DNA from 2 places in the Nonomuraea maheshkhaliensis genome. Region 2 is predicted to be linked to the other one. Evidence: riboswitches for the same ligand, from Rfam matches in the RefSeq annotation. Region 2 holds a riboswitch; the other holds the start of a gene.

Region 1 (7,480 bases), on a different contig from region 2:
GTCTCCTTGTACTTGTCCAGCATGTCCTGCCCGGTGATGCGCATCGTCTTGATGGCCTTGTCGAGCGCCACGTAGTGCCGCCCGTCGCCGCGCAGGGCGATCCTGGCGGCGGTGATGGCCTTGTTGGAGGCGACCGCGTTGCGCTCGATGCACGGGATCTGGACCAGGCCGCCGATCGGGTCGCAGGTCAGCCCCAGGTTGTGCTCGATGCCGATCTCGGCGGCGTTCTCCACCTGCTCGGGGGTGCCGCCGAGCACCTCGGTGAGGCCGGCGGAGGCCATGGAGCAGGCCGAGCCCACCTCGCCCTGGCAGCCCACCTCCGCGCCGGAGATCGAGGCGTTCTCCTTGAACAGCACGCCGATCGCGCCGGCCGTCAGCAGGAAGCGGACCACGCCCTCGTCGTCGGCGTGGGGGACGAAGCGGGTGTAGTAGGTCAGGACGGCCGGGATGATGCCGGCGGCGCCGTTGGTGGGGGCGGTGACGATGCGGCCGCCCGCGGCGTTCTCCTCGTTGACGGCGAGGGCGAAGAGCGTCACCCAGTCCATGGCCTGGAGCGGGTCCTTCTCGGCCGGCTCCGACTGCAGGCGGCGGTGCAGCTGGTTGGCGCGGCGCTTGACCTTCAGGCCGCCGGGCAGGACGCCCTCCTTGGAGATGCCGCGGCGCACGCACTCGGACATCACCCGCCACAGGTTGAGCAGGCCCTCCCGGATCTGCTCCTCGGTGCGGCCGAAGGCCTGCTCGTTCTCCAGCACGAGGGCGGAGATCGACAGACCCGTGTTGGAGCAGTGCTTGAGCAGCTCCTCGCCGGTGGTGAACGGGAAGGGCAGCACCGTGTCGTCGGGCTTGATGCGGTCGGCGCCGGTGGCCTGCTCGTCCACCACGAAGCCGCCGCCGACGGAGAAGTAGACCTTCTCCTTGATCGGCTCGCCGGAGGCGGCGTAGGCGGTGAAGCGCATGCCGTTGGGATGTTCCGGCAGCGAGATCTTGCGTTCGAAGACGAGGTGCTCGCCGACGACGAACGGGATCTCGTGCGTGCCGTAGAGCTTGAGCGTGCCGGACTCGCGCATCGCGGCGATGCGGGCCTCGACGCTGTCGACGTCCACCAGTTCGGGCTTCTCGCCGGACAGGCCGAGCAGGACCGCCTTGTCGCTGCCATGGCCCTTGCCGGTCAGGCCGAGCGAGCCGTACAGGATGGCCTCGACCCGGGCAACCCGGTCGAGCAGGCCGTCCTCGTGCAGGCCGCGGGCGAATTTGTGCGCGGCGGCCATCGGGCCGCCGGTGTGGGAGCTGGACGGTCCGATACCGATCTTGAACAGGTCGAAGACGCTGATCGCCATTGATGTGCGCCCTTCTTGGGGGCCGGGGCCCGGCCGTGCGGGCCCCGGCGGTGGGTCAGGACTCGCTGCCCTTGGTGAGCGCTGTGTACTCCTCGGGCGTGAGCAGCTCTTCGGTGTCGCCTTCCACGCGCACCTTGAACATCCAGCCCTCGCCGTAGGAGTCGCTGTTCACCAGGCCGGGGTCGTCCACGACGGCCTGGTTGACCTCCACGATCTCGCCGCCGACCGGCGCGTAGATCTCGTTGACCGACTTGGTCGACTCCACCTCGCCGACGGAGTCGCCCCGCTCGATGGTCGAGCCGACCTCGGGGAGCTGCACGTAGACGACATCACCAAGGGCCTCGGCGGCGAAGGCCGTGATGCCGACGGTCACGGTGAGGCCGTCTTCGAGCCCGGCCACCCACTCGTGCTCCTTGGTGTAGCTCAGGTCGTCAGGGATGTTGCTCACTTGTTCCTCCTGTAGAAGGGCAGCTCGACCACGTCCATAGGTTCATGGCTGCCCCGGATGTCCACGGCCAGGCCTGTTTCCGCACCGGTGTCCACGTAGGCCATCGCGATCGGCTTGCCCAGGGTCTGGGAAGGCGCGCCGCTGGTGACCACGCCGACGACGGCGCCGTCTTTCGTGACCGGGTAACCGTGGCGCGGCACCCGGCGGCCCCGCGCGACCAGGCCGACGAGCCGGCGTCGCGGCGTGTCGTCCTTGACCGCCTCGAGCGCCGACCTGCCGACGAAGTCACCGGGCTTGTCGAATTTCACCACCCGGCCCAGCCCCGCGTCGAACGGAGTGAGGCCGGCGTGCAGCTCGTTGCCGTAAAGAGGCATGCCGGCTTCGAGCCTGAGCGTGTCGCGGCTGGACAGGCCGGCGGGCTTGAGCCCGTACGGCTCCCCGGCCGCCGTGAGGGCGTGCCACAGCGGCACCGCGTCGTCGTTGGCGACGAACAGCTCGAACCCGTCCTCGCCGGTGTAGCCGGTACGGGCGATGAGGGCCTGCCGGCCGTCCACCACGCCGGGCAGCCCGGCGTAGTACTTGAGCCCGGCGAGGTCGGCGTCGGTGAGCGTGGCCAGGATCTCCTGCGAGCGGGGCCCCTGGACGGCGATCAGCGCGTACTGGTCGGACCGATCCTCGACGACCACATCGAACGCCTTAGAGCGAATTTTCAGCTCATTTCCGACTTTTTCGTAGTTCGAGGCGTTGGCCACGACCATGAACTCCTCGTCCCCGAGCCGGTAGACGATGAGGTCGTCGAGCACCCCGCCGCGCTCGTCCACGATCATGGTGTAGCGCGCCCGCCCGGGCGCCAGCGCCGACAGATGCCCGACCAGCGCGTGGTCCAGCGCTTGGCCGGCCTGCGGCCCGGTCAGGAAGATCTCTCCCATGTGGGACAGGTCGAACAGCCCGGCCGCCTCGCGCACGGCCTTGTGCTCCGCGGACTCGCTGCCGTACCGGAGCGGCATGAGCCAGCCCGCGAAGTCGGTGAGCGTGGCGCCGAGGCTCTCGTGAACGTCTCGTAGCGGTGTCGGTCGGGACATTGGTCGCACCTCAGGACAGGGTTGGATGCCAGGATCCTCCCCCTCTGTCATCGATGCCTGAGAGCTTCGCCCGACTTTTGCCGGACTTTCACCTTCGGCGAGGCCCACGGGCCTGCTTTCCAGAGGTCACCCTTAGCCGTGCGGTCCTTTGCCTTGAGAGGTTTGCGGGGAGGGCTTGCTCCTTCAGGGACCCTGACCGGCTGTCAGGGTGCTCTCCCGCACGATGCGTCGGTGATGCCCGCCAGCCTAGTGCCGACCGGGGGTCGTTGTCGCGTCCAGGGCAGCCGTGACCGGCCGCCGGCGCGCGCGTCTCAGCAGGCGGACACCAGCGCGTCGAACAACGCGTGGCCCTCCGCCATCTCCGCGTGCCACTGCACGGCCACCACGAAAGCCGCGTCCAGTTCGACGGCCTCGATCGTGCCGTCGGCGCTCGCGGCCGTGACCGCCAGGCCGGGGGCCAGGCGATCGACGGCCTGGTGATGGTAGTGCGGGACCGTCACCGGCTCCTCGCCCAGCGCCTTCGCCAGCCGGGTGCCCGGCACGACGCTCACCGGCAGGTCGCCGAAACGGCCGGGGCCCGGGCAGTGGTCCGTGTGGCCGACCACGTCGGGCAGGTGCTGGTGCAGGCTGCCGCCCAGGGCCACGTTGAGCACCTGGAGGCCGCGGCAGATGCCCAGATACGGCAGCCCGGCCTCCAGGGCCGCGGCGAGCAGGGCGAACTCCGCCTCGTCGCGGACCTCCCTGACGTAGCCGATCCGCTCGTGCGGGGCGGCGTCGTATCTGGTCGGGTCGATGTCGCCGCCCCCGGCCAGGATCAGCCCGTCCAGGCCGCGCACGACGGAGGCGGGCGCGCCGGCCGGAGGCAGCACGACCGGCTGGCCGCCGGCCCGCACGACCTGCTCCACGTACGCGTACGGCAGCAGCGCGGCCGTCGTGTCCTGCCACACCGTGAACGAGGCGGGCTCGACGTAACAGGTGATGCCGATGACGGGACGACGCACCATGATCTCCTTAGAGGGGCGTGACGTAGGCGCCGGAGATGCCGCCGTCCACCAGGAACTCGCTGCCGGTGATGAACGAGGCGTCGTCGCTGGCCAGGAACGCCACCGCCGCCGCGATCTCCGACGCCTCGGCGAAGCGGCCCACGGGGACGTGCACCAGCCGCCGCCGCGCCCGTTCGGGATCCTTGGCGAACAACTCCCGCAGCAGCGGCGTGTTCACCGGCCCGGGGCACAGGGCGTTGACCCTGATGCCCTCCCTGGCGAACTGCACGCCCAGCTCCCGCGACATCGCCAGCACCCCGCCCTTGGACGCGGTGTAGGAGATCTGCGAGGTGGCCGAGCCCATCACCGCCACGAAGGAGGCGGTGTTGATGATCGAGCCCTTGCCCTGGCGGCGCATGTACGGGATCGCGTGCTTGCAGCACAGGTAGACGCTGGTCAGGTTGACCTCCTGGACGCGGCGCCATGCGTCGATGCCGGTCTCCAGGATCGAGTCGTCGTCGGGCGGGGAGATGCCGGCGTTGTTGAAGGCGATGTCCACGCTGCCGTAGGTGTCGTGCGCCGTGGCGAACATCCGTACGACGTCGTCCTCGCTGGTCACGTCGGCCCGCACGAACAGGCCGCCGACCTCGGTCGCGGCCTTGACCCCCGCCTCTTCGTCGATGTCCGCGCAGACCACCTTGGCGCCCTCTTCGGCGAAGCGGCGGGCCGTGGCCAGCCCGATGCCGCCGCCCGCGCCGGTGATGACCGCCACCCGATCCTGCAACCGCTGCATGTGTGTCACTCCGATGAGATGAAGACGTTCTTGGTCTCGGTGAACGCGGCCAGGGCGTCCGGGCCGAGCTCCCTGCCGAGGCCGGACTGCTTGAAGCCGCCGAACGGGGTCCAGTAGCGGACGGAGGAGTGGGAGTTGACCGACAGCGCGCCCGACTCGACCGCCCTGGCCACGCGCAGCGCCCGGCCGACGTCGCGGGTCCAGATCGAGCCGCTCAGGCCGTAGGGGGTGTCGTTGGCGATCCGCACGGCCTGCGCCTCGTCCTCGAACCTGACCACCGACACGACCGGGCCGAAGATCTCCTCGGTGAACGCGCGGTCCGTCAGCTCGGGGGTCAGCACCGTCGGCGGGAACCAGAAGCCCTTGCCCTGGGGGCAGGAGCCCCGCAGCCAGGGGGTGCCCTCGACGAAGCCGCGGACCCGGTCGAGGTGCTCCGCGCTGATCAGCGGGCCCATCTCGGTGCTCTCGTCACGCGGGTCGCCGACCTTGACGCCCTGGACGGCCGGGGCGAGCAGGGACATGAACTCGTCGTACACGGACGACTGGACGAGGATCCTCGACCGGGCGCAGCAGTCCTGGCCGGCGTTGTCGAAGACGGCGTAGGGGGCGGTGCGGGCGGCCTTGTCCAGGTCGGCGTCGGCGAAGACGATGTTCGCCGACTTGCCGCCCAGCTCCAGCGTGACCCGCTTGACCTGGCGCGCCGCCTTGGCCGCGATCTCCTTGCCCACCTCGGTCGAGCCGGTGAAGACGATCTTCGCCACGTCGGGGTGCTCGACCAGGCGGGCTCCCGCGACCTCCCCTGCTCCAGGCAGCACCTGGAGCACCCCCTCGGGGAGGCCCGCCGCCAGGGCCAGCTCGGCCAGCCTCAGCGCGGTCAGCGGAGTCCACTCGGCCGGCTTGACGATCACGGTGTTGCCCGCCGCCAGCGCCGGGGCCATGCCCCACGTCGTGATCACCATCGGGAAGTTCCACGGCACGATGATCCCCACGACGCCCATGGGCTCCTGGAACGTCAGGTTCACCCCGCCGGGCACCGGGATCTGCTTGCCGTGGTCGCGCTCAGGCGCGCCCGCGTAGAAGTGCAGCACGTCGCGGACGTTGCCGGCCTCCCAGCGGGCGTTGGCGACGGTGTGGCCGGCGTTGGCCAGCTCAAGCCCCGCCAGCTCCTCGCCGTGCGCGTCCACCAGGTCGGCGAAGCGGCGCAGCAGCCGCGCCCGGTCGCCCGGGGCCACCTCGCGCCACGTCGCGTACGCCTTCCTGGCACGCTCCACGGCCCGGTCGACCTCGGCCGCGTCGCGGAGCTCGACGTCGGCCAGGACGTCCTCGGTGGCCGGATTTACGATCTTCATGCGCCCCCGTCACATCCGTTCGAAACCACGGAACAGCTCCCAGTCCGTCACCGCCGCGTCGTAGGCGGCCAGCTCCACCCGCGCGTTGTTCGCGTAGTGGTCGACCACGTCCTCCCCGAACGACTCCTTGGCCAGCTTCGACCCCTCGAACAGGGCCAGCGCGTCGCGCAGCGTGTAGGGCACGGTCTCGGCCCCGCTGACGTAGGCGTTGCCCGGGCACGGGTCCTCCAGCGGCAGCTCGGCGTCGATGCCGTGCAGGCCGGCCGCGATCAGCGCCGCCACCGCCAGGTACGGGTTCACGTCGCCGCCCGGCACCCGGTTCTCCACCCGCAGCGACGGGCCGTGGCCGACGAGCCTGAGCGAGCAGGTGCGGTTGTCCACGCCCCACTTGACCGCCGTCGGGGCGAAGCTGCCGGGGACGAAGCGCTTGTAGGAGTTGACGTTGGGGGCGTACAAGAGGGTCAGCTCCCGCATGCACGCCAGTTGCCCGGCGATGAAGCGGGCGCCGAGCGGCGAGAGCCCGTAGGGTCCCTCGCCCGCCATGACGAGCTCGCCGTCCTCGCCGCGGAGGGAGATGTGCACGTGGCAGGAGTTGCCCTCACGCTGGTTCGGCTTGGCCATGAAGGTGATCGAACGGCCCTCCTGGGCCGCGATCTCCTTGGCGCCGTTCTTGTAGATGGCGTGGTTGTCGCAGGTGGCCAGCGCCTCGGCGTAGCGGAAGGCGATCTCGTGCTGGCCGAGGTTGCACTCGCCCTTGGCGGATTCGACGTACAGGCCCGCGCCCTCCATGTCGCGCCTGATCCGGCGCAGCAGCGGCTCGACGCGGGCCGTGCCGAGCAGCGAGTAGTCCACGTTGTAGAGGTTGGCGGGCGACAGGTCACGGTAGCCCCGCCGCCAGGCGTCCTCGTAGCTGTCGTCGTAGACGACGAACTCCAGCTCGGTGCCCACGTACGCGGCCAGCCCCCGATCGGCGAGGCGGGCGAGCTGCCGGCGCAGGATCTGCCGCGGCGAGGCGGTCACCTCGGCGCCGTCCTCCCAGGTCAGGTCGGCCATCAGCATCGCGGTCCCCTCGTGCCACGGCACCCGGCGCAGCGTCGCGAGGTCGGGCTTCATCACGAAGTCGCCGTAACCCCGGTCCCAGGACGACATCGAGTATCCCTGCACGGTGTTCATGTCCACGTCGACCGCGAGCAGGTAGTTGCAGCCCTCGGAGCCGTGGTGCAGCACCTCTTCGAGAAAATACCGCGCCGACAGCCGCTTGCCCTGCAACCTGCCCTGCATGTCGGCGATCGCGAGGAGCACGGTGTCGATCCGCCCGTCCGCCACCTCGTCGCGCAGCTCGGCGACGGAAAGGAACCCGGTGCTCGCTCGTCCGCTCACGCTACGTCGCTCCGATCTGGCCTGACGCGCTCACCCGTTGATTGGGCTAGTCTCAGACCATTGATGTGCATGCCACGATCGCTTGTCAAGACCTGAGGACACGTTGGA
Region 2 (7,480 bases):
CCCTGACCAAGCCGCCCAAGGGGGCGACCGCCATCGCCATCAGGGAGCAGACCGAGCAGCTCGCCGAGGGCGGTCTCGGCGACGCCCCGGAGGCCGTCAGGTCGCTGCGGGCATTCGTGTTCGGCAGCGTGGCCGTCGAGGTGCAGCAGTCCGGATGGGCCGACCCGGAGGTTGATGAATGGGTCAGGAGGGACGAAAGAGCCGATATCGACTTCGAGCGCGGGCTCGACGCTCTGCTCAAGGGATTGCAAACGTGATGCGCGTGTCGCGCTTGGCCCGTTATCCTGCATAAGGCACGCTGTGTCGAAGGTCACACGACCCGGGGATCCTCCTGTAACAGTCCGAACGGACTATGTCGGAACACGTGACACACATCGCACACTTGCCAGAACGAACACAACAACCCGAGCCGGCTCCCGACCCTCCAGCACGGGAGCGACCCACGAGATATCGGAGGCACGCCGATGTGCCCGCACGACCCGGCCTGTCCGGATGCCGAGGCGCCTGACCGCGAGGCGGCACGCACCCTGGCCTGCCACCCCGAACAGGGGTGGAGCCTGCTCTGCAACGGCGTCGTCCTGTTCGAGGACACCGGGGAGCTGCTTCCCAGCGGCACCGCCATCGCCCCGCACCGGCCCGCCGTCGGCGCCGCTTGACGCCTCCCCGCGAGGTCTGCGCCCGCGTCCGGCCTGACGCCTCAGGCGGGGTCCACACGCACGCGTCCCGCGAGATCCACGCCTACGCGTAGCGGACGATCCACTCCGCGACGACCTCGCCCACCCGGGCGGGGTCGCGTTTCAGCTCATGGCCCTCCCCAGGCAGCACCACCAGGCGCGCGGCGTCCCCGGCGTCGGGAACGCCGAACGGGTCGCGTTCCCCGTTCACCACCAGCACGTCCACGCCGGCGCCGCGCAGCTCATCGGCCCTCGACCGCTCAGGCCGCCCCGGCGGGTGCAGCGGGAAGGCCAGCGCCACCACCGCGGCGGCCCCGACGGCCTTGGCCGTCCGGCAGGCCACGCGGGCCCCGTTGCTCCGCCCGCCCTGCACGACCGGCAGCCCCGGCCGGGCCGCCCGCAGCTCGCCCAGGACGATCTCCCACGCCTCGTCCTGCCGCGCCGCCGAACCGGGAGCCCGAGCCCCCGCCACCCGGAACGCCTGCGTCACCCTGGCCACGCTCACCCCGGCTGCCACGGCCGCGTCGCGCACGGCCAGCAGGTCGGGGGCATCCACTCCCCCGCCCGATCCGTGGGTCAGCACCAGCAGCAGCCGCGCGTCCGCGACCTCGTCTACCTCGACCAGCGCCGGCCCTCTCGGGGTCATCACCTGCATGCCAGCACGGTACCTGGGGAGGATCGCGCACTAGACCTCAGGGCTGATGACGGCGCGGCGTGCGGCGGGAGATGATGCTGTCCATGTCAGACAAACGCCTCAGGGACGACCTGCGGGCCACGCTGGAGGCGCGCCGCGACCTCGGCCCCGACTACGAGGCGGCGCTTGTCGACTCGTTCATGGAGCGCCTCGACGCCACGATCGCCGCGCGGGTCCGGGCCGAGCTCGACCACCACGGCGCCACGCCGCGCAAGAGGGCGGGTCAGACGACCCCGCTGGTCCCGATCGCGCTGGGCTCGCTGGGCATCGGGGTTCCGCTCACGGCCATCGCGGGCACCACCGGAGGCGCGTTCGGGCTGCTGGTCGCGTGGATGGCGATCGTGCTGGTCAACGTGGCGGCGGCGGTGGCCGTCATGCGCCGCCCCTGACCTGCGGGCAGGCGGCGCGAGGTCAGGCGTCGCGCTGGTAGCGCAGGCGGACCTCCTCCGCCAGCGTCTCGTCCTCGTGTTCGAGCCCGTACGTCCACACCCGGCCCGCGTCGTCGTCGCGCCCGCGCAGCGGCAGGGTGCGGGCGAGCAGTTCGATGGCCAGCGCGCCGGTGCGCGGGTCGGCGCCGCCCTCGACGCTCTCGGCGAACTCGGCGCAGGCCAGCTCCAGATGCGCGATGCCGAGCTGGACCCGCAGGCCGGGCACCTCGTCGGCGGGGGCGAACTCCAGCGCCTCCAGCAGCACCTCGGCCGCCGGGCCCGGCTCCCCGTGCTCCAGCATCAGCTCGGCCAGCCGCTGCGCCGCCTGCGCGCCCATCTTGTCGTCGCCGGACTCGACCCCCGCGCGCACGGCGGCGCGCAACTCGTCACCGGCCTCCTCCAGGTTGCCCGCCTCGACCGCCAGCCGGGCCAGCGCGAGGTGGGCCAGCGGCACGTACGCGGCCGTGCCGACGCCGAGGACGGCCTGCCAGGCGGCCCTGGCCTGGTCGGCCCGGCCCTCCCGTTCGAAGCCCTGGGCCAGGTGACAGGCCGCCTGGGCGGCGTATTCGGGGTGCCCGGTGGCCAGGGCGGTCCTGGCTGCGGCCCTGGCCCGCTCGACGTCGCCGCGCTGCTCCAGCACCACGGCCAGGCCCACGGCGGCCTGCGCCCTGTCGGGCTCGGCGGGGTCGGCCGCGAGCCGGCTCAGGATGTCGGCCGCGGCGTCGAGGTCACCCTCCTCGGCCAGGCGGCGGGCGGTGTCGAGGGGCGGTGTCTCCAGCTCTGAGGACGTCAAGAGAGCTCCTTGGGGCGACGGTCGCACCGAAGCCTAACGACTTCTGACGATCATGTCTGCTCACTTGACGCGGAAGGACTGGCACCGGGGGTGACAGTCCTCCCACCTCGTCCGGCTCAGTCCTCGTACGCCTCCAGCGGAGGGCAGGAGCACACCAGGTTGCGGTCGCCGTAGGCCTGGTCGATGCGGCGCACCGGCACCCAGTACTTGCCGTCGCGCAGCGACGGCAGCGGGTAGGCGGCCTCGCCGCGCCCGTACGGGTGCGTCCACTCGTCGGCGCTGACCGACTCGGCCGTGTGGGGCGCGTTCCGCAGCGGGTTGTCGGTCCTGTCGTAGTCGCCGGAGGCGACCTTGGCGATCTCGGCCCTGATGGCGGCCATGGCGTCGGCGAAGCGGTCGAGCTCGGCGAGGTCCTCGCTCTCGGTCGGCTCGATCATGAGGGTCCCGGCGACGGGGAACGACATGGTCGGGGCGTGGAAGCCGTAGTCGATGAGCCGCTTGGCCACGTCGTCGACGGTGACGCCGGTCTCCTTGGTGATCTGGCGCAGGTCGATGATGCACTCGTGGGCGACCAGGCCGCCGCGGCCGGTGTAGAGGACCGGGTAGTGCGGGGCCAGCCGCCTGGCCAGGTAGTTCGCCGACAGGATGGCCTGCTCGGTGGCGGCGGTGAGCCCGTCGGCGCCCATCATCCTGACGTACGCCCACGAGATCGGCAGGATGCCGGCCGACCCGTACGGGGCCGCCGAGACGGGACCGACCGCGCTGCCGTCGTGCAGCGGGTGGCCCGGCAGGTAGGAGGCCAGGTGGGCGCGGACCGCGACCGGGCCGACGCCGGGGCCGCCGCCGCCGTGCGGGATGCAGAAGGTCTTGTGCAGGTTGAGGTGGGACACGTCGGCCCCGAACTCGCCCGGCTTGGCCAGGCCGACCAGGGCGTTGAGGTTGGCGCCGTCCACGTACACCTGGCCGCCGGCCTCGTGCACCTTGGCGCAGACCTCGGTGATGCTCTCCTCGTACACGCCGTGCGTGGACGGGTACGTCACCATGATCGCGGCCAGCGCGTCCCGGTGCTTGTCGATCTTGGCGTCGAGGTCGGCCAGGTCGATGTTGCCGTCGGAGTCGCAGGCCACGACGACGACCCGCATGCCGGCCATGACGGCGCTGGCGGCGTTGGTGCCGTGGGCCGAGGACGGGATGAGGCAGACGTCGCGCTCGCCCTGGCCCTGGTCGCGGTGGTAGGCGCGGATGGCCAGCAGCCCGGCGAACTCGCCCTGGGAGCCGGCGTTCGGCTGGAGGGAGACGGCGTCGTAGCCGGTCACCTCGGCCAGCCAGCCCTCCAGCGTGCCGATGAGCTCGCGGTAGCCCTCGGTCTGCCCGGCGGGCGCGTACGGGTGGATCGCGGCGAACTCGGGCCAGGTGATCGGCTCCATCTCGGTGGTCGCGTTCAGCTTCATCGTGCAGGAGCCGAGCGGGATCATGGAGCGGTCGAGCGCGATGTCCTTGTCCTGCAGTTTGCGCAGGTAGCGCAGCATCGCGGTCTCGGAGCGGTGGGCGTGGAAGACCGGGTGGGTCAGGTACGCGCTCTCGCGCAGGAGCTCGGCGGGCAGCGCGTCGGGGGTGTGCTCGGGCGCGGCCCCGCCGTCCGGGGAGATCCCGAAGGCGGCCCGCACGGCGGCCACCTCGGCGGCCCCGGTCTTCTCGTCGCAGGCGACGGAGACGTGGTCGTCGTCCACCCGCCAGAGGTTGACGCCCCGCTCGGCGGCGGCGGCCACGACCTCGGCGGCCCGGCCGGGCACGCGGGCGAGCACAGTGTCGAAGAACTCCTGGTGCACGATCTCCACGCCGCCCTCGCGCAGCCCGGCGGCCAGCGCGCCGGCGTGCCGGTGGACGCGGTGGGCGATGCGGCGCAGGCCCTCGGGGCCGTGGTAGACGGCGTACATGCCGGCGATGACGGCCAGCAGGACCTGGGCGGTGCAGATGTTGCTGGTGGCCTTCTCGCGGCGGATGTGCTGCTCGCGGGTCTGCAGGGCCAGGCGGTAGGCGGGGTCGCCGTCGGCGTCCACCGACACGCCCACCAGGCGGCCGGGGAGCTGGCGCTGCAGCCCCTCGCGTACGGACATGTAGGCGGCGTGCGGCCCGCCGAACCCGAACGGCACGCCGAAGCGCTGCGATGAGCCGATGGCGATGTCGGCGCCCAGCTCGCCGGGGGCGGCGATGAGCGTCAGGGCCAGCAGGTCGGCGGCGGCCACGACCAGCGCGCCGGCCTCGTGGGCGGCGGCGGCCACGGCGCGGAAGTCGCGCAGCCGGCCCGAGGCGCCGGGGTACTGCACGAGCACGCCGAAGCTTTCGGGCAGCTCGCCGTCGAGCGGGTGCTCCACCAGCGTGATGCCGAGCGGCTCGGCCCTGGTGGCGAGCACGGCCTTGGTCTGGGGCAGCGCGTCGGCGTCCACCACGAACACGGAGCTCTTGGACTTGCCCGCCCGGCGGGCCAGCGTCATGGCCTCGGCGGCGGCGGTGGCCTCGTCCAGCAGGGACGCGCCCGAGACGGGCAGGCCGGTGAGGTCGGAGACGACGGTCTGGAAGTTCAGCAGCGCCTCCAGGCGCCCCTGCGAGATCTCCGGCTGGTACGGCGTGTAGGCGGTGTACCAGCCCGGGTTCTCCAGCAGGTTGCGGCGGATGACGGCGGGCGTGACGGTGTCGTAGTAGCCCAGGCCGATCATCGAGGTGAGCACGCGGTTGCGCCCGGCCAGGGCGCGCAGCTCGGCGACGGCCTCGGCCTCGCCGATCGCGGCGGGCAGCTTGAGGCGGTCCTTGACCCTGATGGACTCGGGCACGGCCACCGCCACCAGATCCGCCACGGACTCGAAGCCCACGGCTTCGAGCATGCGCTGCTGCTCGGACTCCGACGGGCCGATGTGCCTGGACGAGAACGGCGGAGCTGACAGATCGGTCATGGGTGTGCCTCCCGAGGCTGTGGAGACCGGCGCCAGGGCGCGGGCGAGTGCCGGATCTCCCCCTCTGTCAGCGCGGCCGCACGACGTACGTGCTACCGCGACCTGAGAGCTTCACCCCCGGTGGGGCTTGCACCGTCGGTGAGGCGCCCCTGGCGGGAGCGCCTGCTTTCCAGAGTCGCCTCGCCCGAGCGGTACAGGATGCCTGAGAGATTCCGGGGAGGGTTGCTCCTTCGGCGCCCCGGTGCCGCGATGGGCCCGGGGACTCTCCCGCACGGGGTCGTCAGCCTTGCTGTCCTAGATTACACCGCTACGCCCCATTAGCCGGTCATCGGACCGTCGCGTGCGTGTTCCCTGGGGATTCAGCGCTCCCAGGCGCCTTCCCGGGAGGTGGTCGCGGGGCCCCGCGCTCCCAGGGGCCTTGCGCGTCTTACCGGGGATCGGAGTCCCCTCGTCCGGCATCCCGGCCCTCGTGGAGCCGGGTGCCCTCAGCCGGTGCGGCGGGCGCGTCGCCTGCGGGCCAGCTCGTCAGCGGGATGGTCGGCCGGGACGGTGTCCTCGACCGCCGCGCGTTCCCCCGGCAGCTCCGCGAGGGAGCCCTCGACCTCACGCCAGACCCGGCCGAGCGCGATGCCGAACACGCCCTGGCCGCCCTGGAGCAGGTCGATCACCTCGTCGGCCGAGGTGCACTCGTAGACGCTGACGCCGTCGCTCATGAGCGTGATCTGCGCGAGGTCACCGACCCCGCGGTCACGCAGGTGCTGCACGGCCGTGCGGATCTGCTGCAGCGACACTCCGGTGTCGAGCAGCCGCTTGACGACCTTGAGCACCAGGATGTCGCGGAAGCTGTAGAGCCGCTGGGAGCCCGAGCCCTGCGCGGCTCTTATCGTGGGCTCCACCAGACCGGTGCGCGCCCAGTAGTCGAGCTGCCTGTAGGTGATGCCGGCCGCCGCACAGGCCGTCGGCCCGCGGTATCCGATGTCACCCGGCAGCGTCCTGGGTTGCTGGTCGAAGAGCAGACCCTGCTCTCCGGCACGCTGCCGCGCGCTCTCGCGCCGTACCGGATCTTCCTGGCCGGCCGTCTTTCCCTCGCCGCTGCTGACCGCCACGCGGACCTCCGGCTTTCTCTCATCCCGTGGCCTGATCTGGGGGTTCGTAAAGGGCGACCACGGGTTTCACTTGCACCGTAGGACCGTGACCATGCGCAGTCAACGATCCGGCTCGGCGCGTCGTGAAGCGTAAATGCACTGAAATACCTACCCCGCCCTGCCGAAGTCCTCGGGAGTGATCGTGTCAAGGAACTCCCTGAACTTCTCCACCTCGTCCTCCTGGTCGTCCGGGATGATGACCCCGGCTTCCTGGACGACCTCCTCGCTGGCGAAGATGCGGGCCCCGGTGCGCAGCGCGAGCGCGATCGAGTCGGACGGCCGCGCGCTCACCTCCACGCCGTTGGAGAAGACCAGGTCGGCGAAGAAGATGCCGTCACGCAGGGCGACGATGTTGACCGCGCGCAGCCCGACGCCGAGCGCGCTCAGCACGTCTCTGAACAGGTCATGGGTGAGGGGCCGCGGCGGCGGCTCCTCCGCCTGGGCCAGCGCGATGGCGGTGGCCTCGGTCATGCCAATCCATATCGGAAGAAACCGCTCCCCGTGTGCCTCCTTGAGCAAGACGATCGGCTGATTAGTGGGCATTTCAACTCGAACGCCCACGACCTCCATCTGCAACACGGGCTGCTCCGTATTCCTGACCGGTCACCCGGCACAGCTCTTCGGTCATCACTTCTGCTGACATGGCTTCTTCAATTCAACGTAACACCCGGCAGGCCTCGAATGTGCCCGCGCCTGGCAGCTCGCGACGCTCTCAACGCCCCAGGACCGAACGGACGCCCGTGCGTACAAGGGATGCGTGCAGGTCGAGCAGCAGCGCGGTCAATTCCCTGGCGG

Evidence for each region. Region 2 has a riboswitch for glycine ahead of gcvP (aminomethyl-transferring glycine dehydrogenase). Riboswitches for the same ligand answer to the same signal wherever they lie in the genome.
Region 1: another riboswitch for glycine. It lies ahead of gcvT (glycine cleavage system aminomethyltransferase GcvT); the one in region 2 lies ahead of gcvP (aminomethyl-transferring glycine dehydrogenase).

The regions. Positions count from the first base shown of each region.
Region 1 covers NZ_BAAAMU010000016.1:112,391-119,870, reverse strand. Annotated here, with positions in the region: gene ABFX54_RS13900 (L-serine ammonia-lyase) at 1-1,337, opposite strand, end outside; gene gcvH (glycine cleavage system protein GcvH) at 1,393-1,785, opposite strand; gene gcvT (glycine cleavage system aminomethyltransferase GcvT) at 1,782-2,867, opposite strand; glycine riboswitch at 2,999-3,096, opposite strand; gene ABFX54_RS13885 (gamma-glutamyl-gamma-aminobutyrate hydrolase family protein) at 3,179-3,871, opposite strand; gene ABFX54_RS13880 (3-oxoacyl-ACP reductase) at 3,879-4,643, opposite strand; gene ABFX54_RS13875 (aldehyde dehydrogenase family protein) at 4,649-5,992, opposite strand; gene ABFX54_RS13870 (glutamine synthetase family protein) at 6,002-7,372, opposite strand.
Region 2 covers NZ_BAAAMU010000067.1:37,484-44,963, forward strand. Annotated here, with positions in the region: gene ABFX54_RS34955 (TetR/AcrR family transcriptional regulator C-terminal domain-containing protein) at 1-257, shown strand, start outside; gene ABFX54_RS34960 (DUF5999 family protein) at 465-656, shown strand; gene ABFX54_RS34965 (alpha/beta hydrolase family protein) at 739-1,329, opposite strand; gene ABFX54_RS34970 (hypothetical protein) at 1,413-1,757, shown strand; gene ABFX54_RS34975 (tetratricopeptide repeat protein) at 1,780-2,589, opposite strand; gene gcvP (aminomethyl-transferring glycine dehydrogenase) at 2,706-5,540, opposite strand; glycine riboswitch at 5,720-5,820, opposite strand; gene ABFX54_RS34985 (MerR family transcriptional regulator) at 6,026-6,646, opposite strand; gene ABFX54_RS34990 (bifunctional nuclease family protein) at 6,794-7,264, opposite strand; gene ftsR (transcriptional regulator FtsR) at 7,398-7,480, opposite strand, start outside.